Regions from separate parts of the Arthrobacter sp. 210 2 genome, predicted to be linked through region 2. Evidence: riboswitches for the same ligand, from Rfam matches in the RefSeq annotation. Region 2 holds a riboswitch; the other holds the start of a gene.
What was found. Region 2 has a riboswitch for S-adenosylmethionine ahead of AC5RWA_RS14615 (aminotransferase class V-fold PLP-dependent enzyme). Riboswitches for the same ligand answer to the same signal wherever they lie in the genome.
Positions count from the first base shown of each region.

Region 1: another riboswitch for S-adenosylmethionine. It lies ahead of AC5RWA_RS10730 (DUF1737 domain-containing protein); the one in region 2 lies ahead of AC5RWA_RS14615 (aminotransferase class V-fold PLP-dependent enzyme).

Region 1 covers NZ_JBNHIE010000004.1:251,357-258,857, forward strand. Annotated here, with positions in the region: gene AC5RWA_RS10720 (flavin monoamine oxidase family protein) at 1-718, opposite strand, end outside; gene opgC (OpgC domain-containing protein) at 859-3,243, opposite strand; SAM riboswitch class IV at 3,567-3,682, shown strand; gene AC5RWA_RS10730 (DUF1737 domain-containing protein) at 3,696-3,974, shown strand; gene AC5RWA_RS10735 (rhodanese-like domain-containing protein) at 3,971-4,381, shown strand; gene AC5RWA_RS10740 (O-succinylhomoserine sulfhydrylase) at 4,382-5,590, shown strand; gene AC5RWA_RS10745 (DUF1905 domain-containing protein) at 5,587-5,904, opposite strand; gene AC5RWA_RS10750 (HNH endonuclease signature motif containing protein) at 6,046-7,501, shown strand, end outside.
Region 2 covers NZ_JBNHIE010000007.1:163,686-171,186, forward strand. Annotated here, with positions in the region: gene AC5RWA_RS14595 (fluoride efflux transporter FluC) at 1-120, opposite strand, end outside; gene AC5RWA_RS14600 (fluoride efflux transporter FluC) at 117-551, opposite strand; gene AC5RWA_RS14605 (metal-dependent transcriptional regulator) at 567-1,280, opposite strand; gene AC5RWA_RS14610 (class I SAM-dependent methyltransferase) at 1,327-2,085, opposite strand; gene AC5RWA_RS14615 (aminotransferase class V-fold PLP-dependent enzyme) at 2,180-3,604, opposite strand; SAM riboswitch class IV at 3,642-3,755, opposite strand; gene hisN (histidinol-phosphatase) at 3,927-4,739, opposite strand; gene rsgA (ribosome small subunit-dependent GTPase A) at 4,788-5,903, opposite strand; gene aroA (3-phosphoshikimate 1-carboxyvinyltransferase) at 5,887-7,287, opposite strand; gene AC5RWA_RS14635 (DoxX family protein) at 7,294-7,501, opposite strand, start outside.

The DNA.
Region 1 (7,501 bases), on a different contig from region 2:
CTACTGAGTAGCCCTTGCGGCCCGTCCCGGTGTACTTGAAGCTGGCGGCCGCATCACCCGGCACCTTGCCGCCGATGGCACCGAAATTCCGGAGGAAGGTGATGAGGTTTTCCTTGTCCGCCGTGCTCATGTAGCTGTCCAGGGCGCCCTGGTCCGTGGCCTTGGCCAGCAGCTCCGAGACATAGCCGTAGACATCCGCCTTGGCTGCACGGTGCCGGACCGGGGTGTTTGACAGCTTGGTGTTGCCCTCCCGGAAGAGGTATCCGTCTGCGTTCTGGTTGGTGAAAGGCTCAATGGCCACCCCCAGTTCCTTGCAGTAGTCCATGGTGATGTGGTGCTGGGGAATGCGGCCCGGGCCGGCATTCATGTACTGGTCCTTTGAGAACGTGGCCCGCTGGGTGACTCCGCGCAAGTCCGTTTCCTCGGTTCCCCCGCGCACAGTCCAGTTGCGTCCGCCGGGCCGCATCCGCGCCTCAAGGATGGTCACTTTGTAGCCCGCCTTGCCGAGCTCATAGGCGGTGGTCAGGCCTGCGATGCCGCCGCCCAGGATCACCACGCTTTTGCCGCTGCCGCGCAGGTCGTCCGCCCGGGGTGCGGCGTAGGCAGGCGCAGCCGTATCAGGAGCCAGGCCCATCGCTGCCATCGTCTCGTACATCACCCCGGCTCCCCCCACCATGCCTACATAGCGGAGGAAGTTCCTGCGAGTCGCATCTGTCATTTTTTCCCTTTCACCGGAGTGTTACGCGGTGATCGTATGGGTGAAATGTTTCGTCAAATGCTGTGACAGTGTCGGTGTTGTACCGTTCATATTTCCGCGAAGTAAACGCTTCCCGGATGCGGGGCAACTCCTCGGATTTTCTACGTGGGAATGATCCGGAAGAGGAACCTGGTCCGGACCATGACCCACAGGAGTCCCAGTACCGCGGCGTAAGCGGCAGTGTTAAGCAGCACGTTCTCCTGCTGCAGGGCCGGGATATTGGCCACGACGGCGATCAGCACCACGTGCATGATGAACACGTAGAGGGTGGCGCGGCCCAGCGGAATCAGGAACCAGCCGAGCGCGCGCTGCACGGGTTTCCAGTACGCCGTGAGGAAGGCGTAGGCCGCCACCACCAGGACCAGGACGTTGAGCAGCCGTCCCGGTGCAAGGTACGTCCGGGCGAACAGCAGGTCATAGAGCGACCGGTACAGGGTGTCCGGGATGATGCCGAGGCGGGTGTCAAAGCCGTTGGCCAGGTAGGGGTTGCCCCAGGAGAGGAACGCAAACAGCAGTGCGACGGCGGTGCACGCGGCCACCACCCAGAGCCTCGCCGAGAGCCAGGCGACGATGCTGCGCCGGTGGTACCCCGCCACCAGTCCGATCACGAACAGCACCTGCCACACGAGCAGCGGGAACGAGTCCTCGAACTGCGACGGCAGGAGCCGGAAGCGGGTCAGCGAGCCTACGGCGTAAACTGCCAGGGCAGCGGCCAGCACCCAGACCACCTTGCCGCGGTTGAGCGCCGCGAGGATTAGCGGGCTGACCAGAAGCAACACCACGTAAAGTCCCATCACGTTGAACTGCCACGGGCCAAACTGCAGCAGCAGGATGGCAGGGAGCACCTGTGGCGGCACCGGGAATTGGAACAGGGACTCCATGCCCGCGTAGAGGTCGTAGGTGCGTCCCGCTCCGTCGTGCCCCGCGCCGCCGGTTCCCTGGTCCACGAAGGTGGTCAGGGCGTCGGTCCGGAAGATCGGCAGCAGCGAGGCCAGGAAGACGCCGATGAGGACTATCAGCGCGGTCAGGTAGAGCTTGCCCGCCCTCCGCGAGGTGTGGTCCACCACCGTTCCGAAGTCGTCCTTGGCCCTGGGCCCGTACACCATGCCCACCACCAGGCCGGAGAACAGGACGAACAACTCGGCGCCTGAGACGAACCCCACCGCTTCCTGCGTGAGCAACTGGAACAGCGAGGTCATGCCCAGGTGGTTGACCACAACAAAAACAATGGCCAGGCCGCGCAGCATATCCACCCGGGAATCCCTGCTGGACGGGTCTGAGTATCCCCACGCCGTTGCGGCATTGACCCGGCGGGGAATCTGCCACAGGGCAACCAGGAGGATGAGGAGCGCCGCACCCACTGTCCACGCAGCCGCCCCGGTGAGGGTGTTTGCCCGCACGAACGCACTGCCGGAGCTGACCTCGGTGACGGGGCCGGTGACGATGGGGGACGCTTCCAGCCTGCCCAAGGCGGCCTTGGCGATGCCGGGGTTTCCGGTGAGCGGCCAGTCGATGCTTGCCACTCCGGTGTCCCGGGTACTGGTGCGCTCATCCCACACCACCGCCCCTGTCATGCGGAACCCGGCATCAGTGGCAGTCCCCACCACCTGGTCCCACCAGCTGGTTTTGATGTCCGCTTCCGGGGCTCCACCGGAAGCCGGGCTGTAAAACGCGGCGGTCTGCAGGAGGAACGGCTTGTCGCGCCCCTCCGAATAGGTGGCGTAGAAGTTTTCCCCGCCGGAGGCCGTCAGCATCTCCTGCAGCTCCCCCGCGCGGGGGACGGTATTGACCGCGGCACCGCCGGCAGTGTCGTCGTGATAGGCCGTCAGGCCCACCCAATCCACCGCATCGTCCCCGGGATAGTAGGGGGCGTAGGCTGCATCTGCGCCGTCCCACTGGCCGTCACCGTTGGTGTCAAGCAGCGCGAACCCTTCACTTCCCTGCGCAGGCGCGTTCCGGTTCCGGCCGAACGGATAGTCCGTGCCCAGGTACGGTTCCCAGACCATCACCGTGCCGCCGCCGTTGGCCTCCCGGAACGCCGCCGTGACGGCCTGGAACGCTGCGCGGTAGGCAACGGGCTGCTGTCCCCATTCAACCCAGCTTGCGTTCATGTCCGGGGCAAACCGGATCAGCAGCTGGCCCTTGAAGGTGGAAGCAAGCTCCCGCACCTCGCCTGCGAAGGCTTTCGCGGCCGCGCCGTCAATCTGATCCAGCGGCACCGTGGGTTTCACCGTGAGCATCGCGTGGGCGCCCTGAAGTGAGGACTGCTCCAGGAAGCCCTCGATGTCGTCCTCCTCGGACGGGCGGTAGGGGAAGGCAATGTCATGGCCAAAAACGGCCGGCGATGCACCCAAGCGGCCCGCGAAATCGGCGGCGGTATCCTCGCCCCATTCAAGGACTGTGCCCAGCAGCGGCTTCCCCTCTTCCGGAAAGCTCCTTGCGGCTTGTGCGGGCGCGGCAGGCAGCACTACGGCGATGAGTGCCATCAATACCACCGCGAGGAATACCAGGGTTTTCCGGTGGAGGGGCACGCTGGATGAACCGGCGCTGACTCGAGGCACGGTTGTGCACATGCTGATGGGACCCCCACTGCTGACGACCTGGTGACGGGGCGTTGCCCCACGTGAACTCTATCGGGACGCAGGGCCGGCGCACGGTAAGGAAAGCGCGCCCACCTGCGGTGATACCGCCGTCGGACGTCCCCTCGCTTAAGTGCGCAGCGCCGCACGCTGCGCACCGTATGGTTCAGTTACGGAACATGACGACGGCGGCGGTGCGGCTCCGCCTGCCAGATGTTACGTTTTTGGGGAGTAATGAGTACCGGCGCCAAGCCCTGACTGGCCGGTCGGCAACCCTCCCTTTCGCGGCGGGGTGCCTCAGGTGAATACTCGGCATATCGACCGATTCGAGCTGCAAGCGTGAGAGAAGGAGATCCGTCGTGTCTGACGCACCTGCCCCTGAAGAGAGACTGTCGTACCGGCTTGTCACCGGCCCGGATGACAGGTCTTTCTGTGAACGGATTTCCACCGCCCTGGCCGAGGGCTATGTCCTGCACGGCAGCCCGGCAGCAACGTTCAACGGCACCACCGTCATCGTTGCCCAGGCCCTGGTCCTGCCGGCGGCCATCGCCTCGGCGGATGCCGCCGTCGCGACCGCCGTGGACAACCTGGAGTCAGGCACCGAAGACCTCGAGTTCGACGGCGAGGGCCACGCATGAGCTACGCAGGAGACCTGACGCCTGAGGAAGCCTGGGCCAAGCTGGAGCAGGGCGCCATCCTGGTGGACGTGCGCACCGAGGGCGAATGGGCCCACATCGGCATTCCGGACACCAAGGCCACGGACAATGATCCCCTGTTCATCCAGTGGACGTTCCCGGGCGGCATTCCCAACCCCGATTTCATCAAAGACCTGAGCCAGCAGGCGCCGGAGGACAACGGGACCGAGCTGCTGTTCATCTGCCGCTCCGGCCAGCGCTCCATCTCCGCGGCCATCGCCGCCACCCAGGCCGGTTTCACCTCGTACAACGTCCTGGAGGGCTTCGAGGGTGAGCCGGACCGCTACGGCGAACGCACCGTCAACGGCTGGAAGAACCGCGGCCTGCCGACCAACCTGGGAAAGAATTAAGTGACCTTCAATAACGACGCCGCCGGCTGGAGCCCTGACACCCAGGCCGTCCGCGGCGGGCTGGACCGCACCAACTTCCAGGAAACCAGCGAGGCCGTGTTCCTGAACTCGGGCTTCGTGTACGAATCCGCTGCCGCCGCCGAGCGGGCATTCACGGGTGAGGACGAGCGCTTCGTCTACTCCCGGTACGGCAACCCTTCGGTGGCCACGTTCCAGGAGCGGCTCCGCCTGCTCGAGGGCACCGAGGCGTGCTTTGCGACGGCGTCGGGCATGTCCGCCGTCTTTACTGCCCTCGGCGCGTTGCTGGCTGCCGGCGACCGCGTTGTTGCCGCCCGTTCGCTGTTCGGGTCCTGCTTCGTGATTTTGAACGAAATCCTGCCCCGCTGGGGCGTGGAGACGGTCTTCGTGGACGGGCCGGACCTGGAGCAGTGGCGTGAGGCCCTGTCCCAGCCCACCACCGCCGTCTTCTTCGAATCGCCGTCCAACCCGATGCAGGAGATCGTGGACATCGCCGCGGTCAGCGAACTCGCGCACGCCGCGGGTGCCACCGTCGTCGTCGACAATGTCTTTGCCACTCCCCTGCTGCAGCGCTGCGGCCAGCTCGGAGCCGACGTTATCGTCTACTCCGGCACCAAACATATTGACGGCCAGGGCAGGGTGCTGGGCGGCGCCATCCTGGGCACCAAGGAATTCATCGACGGACCCGTCAAGCAGCTGATGCGCCACACCGGCCCGTCGCTGTCTGCGTTCAACGCGTGGGTCCTCACCAAGGGCCTGGAGACCATGTCCCTGCGCGTCAACCACTCTTCCGCAACCGCCCTGCGCCTCGCCGAGTGGCTGGAGCAGCAGCCCGCGGTGAGCTGGGTGAAGTACCCGCTCCTGAAGTCCCACCCGCAGTACGAGCTTGCGGCCAAGCAGATGCGCGCCGGCGGTACGGTGCTCACTTTGGAGCTTGCTCCGTCCGGCGGCCGGTCGGGCAAGGAAGCCGCCTTTGCGCTGCTGGACGGGCTGCGCATCATCGACATCTCCAACAACCTTGGCGATTCCAAGTCCCTGATTACGCACCCTGCAACCACCACGCACCGTGCTATGGGGCCGGAAGGCCGTGCCGCCATCGGCCTGAGCGACGGCGTGGTGCGGCTGTCCGTGGGGCTTGAGGACGCCGACGACCTGATCCGGGACCTGGAACAGGCCCTCAAGCAGATCTAGTTCTGTGGAGCATTGTCCGGCTGGAAGTCCAGCCGGACTTCCACGGTGTCCCCGGCGCCGATCCCGGCTTTGTCCCTGACGGTTTTCTTGACCGGCAGGAGATAGGTGCCGCGTTTGGTGTCGGGGAACAGCGAGGTCTGCCAGGAGTGGCCTCCGATATCGGCTGTCACCTTTACCGCTCCGAAGGCCCTGCTGCTGGCAGCGGTCCGCTCCTTGATGTCATCCGCCACGTCCGCAGGCAGGGTGACGAAATGCCAGCCCGCTTCGCCGGGATTGAGCCATACCTCGGCGTGGATTTCGTACGACGGCGTCACGCGCCTGAGTATGCCACGTCGCGTTCCCGGCGCGCTACGACCGGCGGCCCTGCCAGTTAACGGCCAGGCACCGGTTACCCTGACCACCGGGCTGGATGGGCTGCCCCATGCTTTGTCAGACCCTCCTGTCATAGTTTTCCTATGGCGGGCAGGGCGGCATTGGAAGCGTTGGAGGTCCTTGAGGCGTCCCTTGCTGAGCTGGGTGCTGTGCTCCGTGGGACCGGTACGGGCTTTGATCCGTTGCGGGAGCAGGCTGATCGGAGCCTGGACGGGCTCGCCGGGGTGGCCCGGCTCGAGGCCGGGACCGCTGCGTTGAAGGTGCATCTGGCCGCAGGGTATGCAGAAGCGGCCAAGGCTGTGGCGTCACGGGCCACGGTGCCGTGCGGGGCGATGGCGCAGGAAGCGTCGATGGTCGCCGAAGTCGCCGGTGTGTTGACTATTGGTGCGCGGGCTGCCGGTGTGCTGCTGAACGAGTCGCAGGTGCTGGCCAATGTTTTGCCGTTGACCCTGGCGGGGTTGCAGGACGGGAGCCTGTCGTGGGCGCACGCGAAGGCGATGGTGGAGGAAACCGCCACCCTGGATCGGGCCGGGGCCGCCGCGCTGGAGGCGCATTTCCTGGGCCCGGACGCACCGAACCCGGCACGCGGGTGTGCGGGGCCGGGGGAGTTGGTGCCGCACCGGTTCCGGCACAAAGCCCGGACCTGGCGCGAACGCCACCACCCCGAATCCCTTGAAAAGCGCCACGCCAGGAGTGTCGCGGAGCGGCGGGTCGAACACCGCCCGGACCTGGACGGGATGGCCTGGTTCCACGCCTACCTGCCTGCCGACACCGCGTCGGCGATGTGGAACCGCACCACCGCCCTGGCCCGGGGACTGCAGGGCCCGGACGAGTCCCGCACCCTGCCCCAGCTCTGCGCCGACATCTTCGCCGACGCCGTCCTCAGCAACGGACAGGACGGGCGCAACGGGCAGACCGTGCAGGATTCCGGCGGTACGGTTGCGGAGGTCCGCACTCCGCACGCGGAGGTCCTGGTGACGGTGCCCGTGTTTTCGCTTATGGGTCTGACGGATGAACCGGCCATGCTTGACGGCCACGGCCCGATCCCCGCATCGATGGCCCGGAAGCTCGTCGCGGACGGTGCCGGCTCGTTTTACCGGGTGCTGGTGGATCCGCGGGACGGGGCGCCACTGGAAATCGGGCGCACCAGTTACCGGGTTACGAAGGCTATCCGCCGCTGGCTGCGTTTGAGGGACGGGAAGTGCACGTTCCCGGGTTGCAGCAACAACTCCCTGGACAACGAGGCAGACCATTTGTTGGCGTGGCATCACGGCGGGACCACCGGGGTCAGTAACCTGGGCCAGCCCTGCCGCAAACACCACCGCCTCAGGCACACCAGCGGTTGGACACCCACCCCGGCCACGAAACACGAACCACCCGGCTGGATCTCACCATCGGCTCGGCGCTATAAGAGCGAACACCAGGACTGGGAACCACCACAATGGCCGGAAGGGTTCTGGCCCGAAGGGTTCTGGCCCGAAGGGTTCTGGCCCGAAGGGGGCGACGACCTGCAGGGTGGCATGCCTCAGCCGCGGGTTC
Region 2 (7,501 bases):
CTGCCCTCCAGCCGTCCGGACGCTGCGGGTGGACAGGTGATGCGCGAACCAGCTGTCGATGGCGAAGCGCAGCAGTGAGCCCAGGACGCCGAAGATTCCCACCAGCGCGGCAGCGGTCATGGCCTGCCGCCCGCAGCGTCAGCCTCCGATGTCCGGGGGAGCAGCCTGCCCACACGCCACCCGAGGCCGGCAGCCCCCAGTCCGAGGAGCAGTGAGAGCGCCAGGTAGGCAACCCAGACGGGATGCTGGCCTGCCCGGGCCAGTTGATCCACCGCGAACACCACGGCAGAAAACGTGGTGAAGGAGCCCAGCAGTCCGGGGCCCAGCCCCGCGCGCAGCCAGGACGCTGTCCCCGGCCGGGCCATCCAGGCCGTCGATAACGCCGCCAGCACAAAGCTTCCGGCGGCATTGATCCAGAGCGTCGCCCAGGGTATTGATCCGGGAATCTCGGGAAAGGCCAGCCCCAGGCAATAGCGGAGTTCACTGCCCACCAGGCCACCGGCGGCCACCGCAAGCCAGGCCCGCGCAGACGGCATTCCCGAAGGGCTCATCCTGCCGGTTGCATCTCAGCCGTCCGACAGGGTGCAGCCGGGATGCGGCTGGTCGCTGTGGACCCACAGGGCCGAGGTAATCTCGTCGGCCAGGTCGTAGTCCCGGGCCCGGCCGGAGTTGCGGATGCGCACCACCAGCGCACCGCCGAACGGCCGTCGCCCCACCACCTCAACCTCGGCGTCGAGGTCTATCTCCTCCGCGGACAGATAGCGGAGCAGATCCGGGTTGTCGTCGCTGATCCGGGTGATCCTGCCGGTATGGCCCTTGTCCAGCTCACCCATCAGGTGGGCCCGGGGCATCAGAACCTTGCCGTCGGCAGTGGGAATCGGGTCACCGTGCGGATCGCGGCTGGGGTCGCCCAGCCTGGCGGCGACCCGCTGAATGAACGTGTCGGAGACGGCGTGCTCCAGCAGTTCAGCTTCATCGTGGACTTCGTCCCAGCTGTAGCCCAGCTGCTGCACCAGGTACGTTTCGATCAGCCGGTGGCGCCGGACCATGGACAGGGCCAGCCGCAGGCCGGTATCGGTCAGCGTGATGGCACTGTACGGTTTATGGTCAACAAGGCCCTGGTCCTTGAGCTTGCGGACCATCTCCGACACCGAAGAGTTGGCCACCCCCAGCCGCTGGGCAAGCTGGGAGGACGTGATGGGCTTGTCCTGCCATTCAGTGAATGAGTAGATGACCTTGACGTAGTCCTCGATGGAGGAGGAGGGCGCGCTGGTCTTCACAGGACCAAGCCTACCGGGTGCCGGTGGACCGCAACGGCGACGTTCTTCATGCTTTGACGGCCCGCCACGACAGGGTCAGGTACGGCAATTCCAGGTCCTCATCGTCGGCATGGCCCAGGTGCTCATGCAGGTACCAGTCAAGGTTGGCGAGGACCTTGGCCCGGGTGGCTTCGCCGGCGCGAAGATAGTAGCTGCGGGATTTGGTGAGCTCCATCAGATCCCTGGTGCTGACAACGTCCTGCCAGTGCGTCACATGGCCTTCAAGGTGTCTGAATTGGGGGCCCATCACGGGCCGGTGGTCCGGCTTGTACACGTCCCCTGCATGCATGATGCGGGAGAGTCGGTGAACCCACGGGACGGACGTGTCCAGCTGGTTCCAGACCAGCCCGAGCGTTCCGTGCGGGCGGAGGACACGGGCCAGTTCCGTGCTCGCCGCGAGGGGATCGCACCAGTGCCAGGCCTGGGCAACGGTGACGACGTCGAACGCCGCCGCCGGAAGGCCCGTCGCCTCGGCGGTGCCGAGGACAGCCGTGGTGTCTGGATAGTGAGCCGTCAGCTGTCCGAGCATGTCTGCGGATGGATCGACGGCGGTCACGGCTAACCCAGCGGCCAGCAGGAGTTCGGTGAATTTGCCGGTGCCGGCGCCAACGTCCAGCGCGTCACGGGCCCCGGCCGGAACGAGCCATTGCGCCGATTCCGCAGGATACCCGGGCCGGACCCGCTGGTAATGCTTGCCGCCGTCCTGGAAGCTCTGGCCGAGCTCCCGGCGCCGCCCATGATCAAGCCTGGGGCCACCCCGAACCACCTGCGGCCTCCTTCACTAATGCCCTGCGATATCCTCCGAATTTACCGCATCCGGGTCCGGCAGCAGGGCACGGCCGGTCAGCCGCTGGCGACGGTCAGTCGTCAATGCAGGGAGCAGCCCCCGCGGTTCCCGGCGTGTTCGGAGCCCAGTGCGGGTAGGTGCGGGTGTCGTTCGCGGGAACCCAGCGGCCGGCGTCCACCACGTAGTCCCAGCCCAGCCCGTCGCGGCGGAGTTTGGCGATGCCTGCCAGGAGCCGCTCGGCATCCTCGAGCCGGGAACCGAGGCCGAAGCTGGCACGAAGGGACCCCGAGGGCAGCCCCAGCCGCTTCAGCAGGGGATGCGCGCAGAAGCGCCCGTCCCGCAGCCCCACCCCGTGCTCAGCGGAAAGGTACGCGGCAACGAGCCCTGCGTCGTAGCCCTCGACGGAAAAGTTGACCACGCCAATGGTGTCCGTGTCCGCGTTGGTGTCCTTGAAGATCTGGTGGACCGTGACGCCGTCGATGTCCTGCAGGCCTTCCACCAGGAACGAGCGGATGGCGGACTCGTGCGCGTGCCAGCGGTCCTGGTCCAACCCGGCGATGACCTGGGTGGCGCGGGCAAGGGTGGCCGCGCCCAGGACGTTGGGGGAGCCGCCCTCGTGGCGGGCCGGGCCCGTTGCCCAGCTGACGCCGTCGAGCCTTGCTTCCTTGACGGCGCCGCCGCCGGCAAGGTGTGGAACACCGGCGTCGAGCCAGTCAGGACGTCCCACCAGGACACCGGCGCCGAAGGGCGCGTAGAGCTTGTGCCCGGAGAACGCGACGTAGTCGACGTTGTCCGCGCTGATGTCAATGCGGCGGTGCGGCGCCAGCTGGGCGGCATCCACCACGATCCGTGCGCCGTGCTGGTGGGCGAGCGTTGCCAGGGCGCGGACGGGAAGGATCTCGCCGGTGACGTTGGAGGCACCGGTGATTGCCAGCAGGCTCACGCCGCCCTGCTCCAGCTCAGCGCGGACGGCCTCGATGGTTCCCGCGATGGTGTCGGCGGCAACAATGCTGCGGTGGGGCACTCCCTGCCAGGGCAGCAGGTTGGCGTGGTGCTCGATGTCCAGGTACAGGACGTCACCGGCATGGCGTCCGTCAGCGACGGGCAGGCAGCCGGCCAGCAGGTTGAGGGAGTCCGTGGTGTTCCTGGTGAAGATGACGGAATCGTCCGGCCGGCCGCCCACGAAATCGCGGACGATGCTGCGGGCGTTCTCGTACACGGAGGTGCTGATTTGCGACGCGTACCCGGCGCCGCGGTGGACGCTGGCGTAGTACGGCAGGATCTCGTTGAGGTAGGCGGACACCACCGAGAGGGCGGGGGCAGATGCGCCATAGTCGAGGTTGGCATACCGCACATGCCCGCCGGCGATCAGCGGCGCCTGGATTTCTGCGCCGGTGACGGCGGCGAGGGGACGGCCGGCGATCGCCTGGCGCGCGTCGAGGGCCGCTGCAGCTTCGGTGGTGGTGGCGGCGTTGGGGGAGACGGTGGCAGTTGTCACAGAGACCTCACTTCAAAACAGGACTCCGGCATAGAGGAATCCGCGCTTGCCGCATCCGCTCCGGACCGGCCTGGTCGTCACCCGGGGCACCCCACCGCGAATGGAGGGTTGCCGGCCAGCAAACCGGGGTTTTGCGCTGGCACTCGTGACCTGGTTAAGAGCGTAGAACATGGGGCGGCCAGGTTCGAAGCCGGCGCAACTGTTAAGGCTTTTGTTACGCGCCGTCGCGAAAGGCGTTTCCAGCCGAAGAAAACGACGGCGGGCGCCGCCTTTCGGGGGCGCCCGCCGTCGATTCTTCGGTCAGGTGGTGTTGGGGCCGGAGTCAGAGAAGGTCGTCGAGGCCCGGGTTCAACCGCTGCAGCACCTCGGAGTGCAGGATGGAGTTGGTGGCCAGGGCGTTGCCGCCGAACGGACCGTCCTCGCCCTCCAGCGACGTGAAGCGGCCGCCCGCCTCCACCACGATCGGTACCAGGGCCGCCATGTCGTAGAGGTTGAGCTCGGGTTCGCAGGCGATGTCCACCGACCCTTCGGCCACCATGCAGTATGACCAGAAGTCGCCAAATGCCCGGGTCCGCCAGACGTCCTCGGTCAGGCCGAGGAACTCGTCAAGGTTTCCGCGTTCCTTCCATCCGCCCAGGCTCGAATATGACAGTGAAGCGTCGGACAGGCTGGAGACGTCGGACACCCGCAACCGGGTGGCCGCGGCAAGTGAACGGCCCATGTAGGCGCCCATGCCCTTGGCCGCCCACCATCGCTTGCCCAGTGCCGGGGCACTGACCACGCCAACTACCGGCTCGCCCTCGTCAACGAGGGCAATAAGGGTGGCCCACACGGGCACGCCGCGGACAAAATTCTTGGTGCCGTCGATGGGATCGATGATCCACCTGCGCGAGCCGTGGCCGGTGCTGCCAAACTCCTCACCGAGTACTGCATCCCGTGGACGGGAACGGGAGAGCTGGCCGCGGATGGCTTCCTCCGCTGCCTTGTCCGCATCGGTGACCGGCGTCAGGTCAGGCTTGGTCTCCACGTGGAGGTCCAGTGCCTTGAAGCGGCTCATGGTCTGGTCATCCACGGAGTCGGCCAGGACATGGGCCAGGCGCAGGTCATCGTTGTAGCTCGAAGCGGGTTGGATCATGGTTCCAAACTACCGTCTGCGGGCGGTTCTGCTGGGAGATCGGCGTTGTCAGTTGACGCTGCCGAGCTCCTTGGTCTCCTGCGCTTCCATGCGCGGATCCGCTCCGAGGAGCCTCCGCAGGGACGCAAGCCGGGCTTCACCGGTGGGACCCGCATGGCCTCCGGCCACCCAGGCGTCCAGGCCGCAGTCCACCGCCGTGGCAGTGTGCTTGCAGCCGCGTTCGCAGTCATCGATGCCCGGCGAAAGGTCCGGGAAGGACCGCAGGATCCGGTCCGGATCCACGTGCGCCAGTCCGAAGGACCGGATGCCCGGGGTGTCGATGATCCAGCTGCCGGGAGGGGCGTCCGCAAGCCGCAGAGCCAGGGCCGACGACGATGTGTGCCGGCCCCGCCCGGTCACCGCATTCACTCCGCCGGTGGCCCTTTCCGCACCCGTAAGCGCGTTGACCATGGTGGACTTCCCGACGCCGGAGTGCCCCAGCATGACCGTGACCTTCCCGTCGAGGTGGGCCCTGAGTTCGGCGACCGCTGCGCTGTCCAGCCGGGCGGACAGTCCGTCGTCGGACCGCGCATCGATGCCGGACGCCTTCATATCGGCGGTGCGGCTGATGATCACCGGGAAGTCCAGGTGCGTGTAGTTGGACAGCAGCTCCGCCGGGTCCTTGACGTCGGCCTTGGTGACGAGCAGGATCGGCTCGATGCCGGCGTCGTATGCTGCCACCAGCGCCCGGTCGATGAAGCCGGTGCGCGGCTCGGGATTGGCTGCCGCCACCACGATCACCAGCTGGTCCGCGTTGGCCACCACGGCCCGCTCCACAGGGTCGGTGTCATCGGCGCTGCGCCGCAGGAGGGTCTTCCGGTCCTGGATTTTCACCAGCCGGGCCAGGGTATCGGGTTCGCCGGAGACGTCCCCCACCAGTGAAACGAAGTCACCGGCCACCACGGGGGAGCGCCGCAGCTCGCGGGCCCGCGCGGCAATCACCGTGCGTTCGTTGCCGGAATCTTCGCCCACCACGGCGGTGTAGCGGCCCCGGTCCACGGTGATGATGCGGCCCGTGACGGCGTCGTCATGGCTGGGCCGGTCCTTCGTGCGGGGCCGGGAGCCCTTCTTGCTGGGCCGGATGCGGACGTCCGATTCGTCCCACGAGTCAGTTCGCCGCGCCACCGCTGGAACCTTCCGCCCCGGCGTCGGCCTCCTTTTCGGATGCGCCGCCCTGGGCAAGCATGTCCGCCCACAGCCGCGGGAAATCAGGCATGGTCTTCGCCGTGGTGGCAATATCCTCCACCTGCACGCCTTCGACAGCCAGGCCCAGGATGGCCCCCGCGGTCGCCATGCGGTGGTCCGCATAGCTGCGTACGACGCCGGCGTGCAGCCGTGCGGGGCGGATGACCAGGCCGTCGCTGGTCTCCTCGGCGTCACCGCCAAGGCGGTTGATCTCTGTCACCAGCGCGGCCAGGCGGTCCGTCTCGTGTCCGCGCAGGTGGGCAATGCCGCTCAGCCGGGAGGGGCCGGTGGCCAGGGCGCACAGTGCCGCCACTGTGGGCGCCAGCTCGCTGGTATCGGCGAAGTCGGCGCCCTTGATCTCCGGACCGCCGGTGACCGTCAGGACGCCGTCCGACAGCGTCACCTCGGCGCCCATCTCGGCCAGGATGCTGCGCCAGAGGTCACCCACCTGCTGTGTCTGCTCAGGCCAGCCCGGGATCCGGACCGTTCCGCCCGAAGCCAGTGCTGCCGCGAGGAACGGCCCGGCATTCGAAAGGTCCTGCTCAATCCGCTGGTCAAAAGCGCGGATGGGCCCCGGTGAGACAACCCAGTGGTTGGGGACTGAATCATCAACGGACACGCCGGCGCCACGGAGGACGGCGACCGTCATGTTGATGTGGTCCAGGCTGGGCACCGGCTTGCCCACGTGCTCCAGGTGGAGGCCCTCGGTGAACCGTGCCCCCACCAGCAGAAGCGCGGAGACAAACTGGGAGGAAGCGCTCGCGTCGATGACCAGGTGACCGCCGCGGACTTCTCCGGTGCCTTCCACCACGAACGGCAGAGACGCCGGGGCGCCGCCGCCTTCCGCGGATACGCCTACCCCCAGCGCCTTGAGCGCTTCGATGATGGTTCCCATAGGCCGCTTGCGGGCGTGCGGATCGCCGTCGAACACGCTGTCCCCGTTGCGGAGGGCGGCGAGCGGCGGGACGAACCGCATCACCGTGCCCGCGAGGCCGCAGTCGATCCTGGTGAGGGGCGCAGCCGTGTCCTCTCCCAGCGGAACCACCTCGAGGTCCGGCCCAAAGGCGCCGTCACCGGGAACTTCAGTGATGCGGGCACCGAGCTGGCGGAGGGCCTCGATCATCAGGGCCGAGTCGCGGGAGTGCAGGGGTGCCCGCAGGCGGGACGGGCCATCGGCCAGCGCCGCGAGGACGAGGTACCTGTTGGTCAGTGATTTCGAACCGGGAACCGTGACGGTGGCATCAACGGGCCGCGAGGCGAAAGGCGCGGGCCAATGGGGGACAGGAGCTCCGGAGTCGTCCCGGGTGGCGGCTGCAGCGGTCATTCGTGCTTATGCCCCCGTGGCCTGTTCCACGGCGCGGCGCACGGCCTTGTCCGCTTTGGACAGCTTCTTGTTCGTGGTCTTCCTGGCATCCGCAGCAAAGTGCGAGGCGCCCTTCCGGGCATCGGCGGCCAGGTGCTCGGCGCGCCAGGCCAACCCCGGCTTGCCTGCGGTGTCCACGGAGGCAAGCAGGGCGCCGCCGCTCAGGGACAGGTTC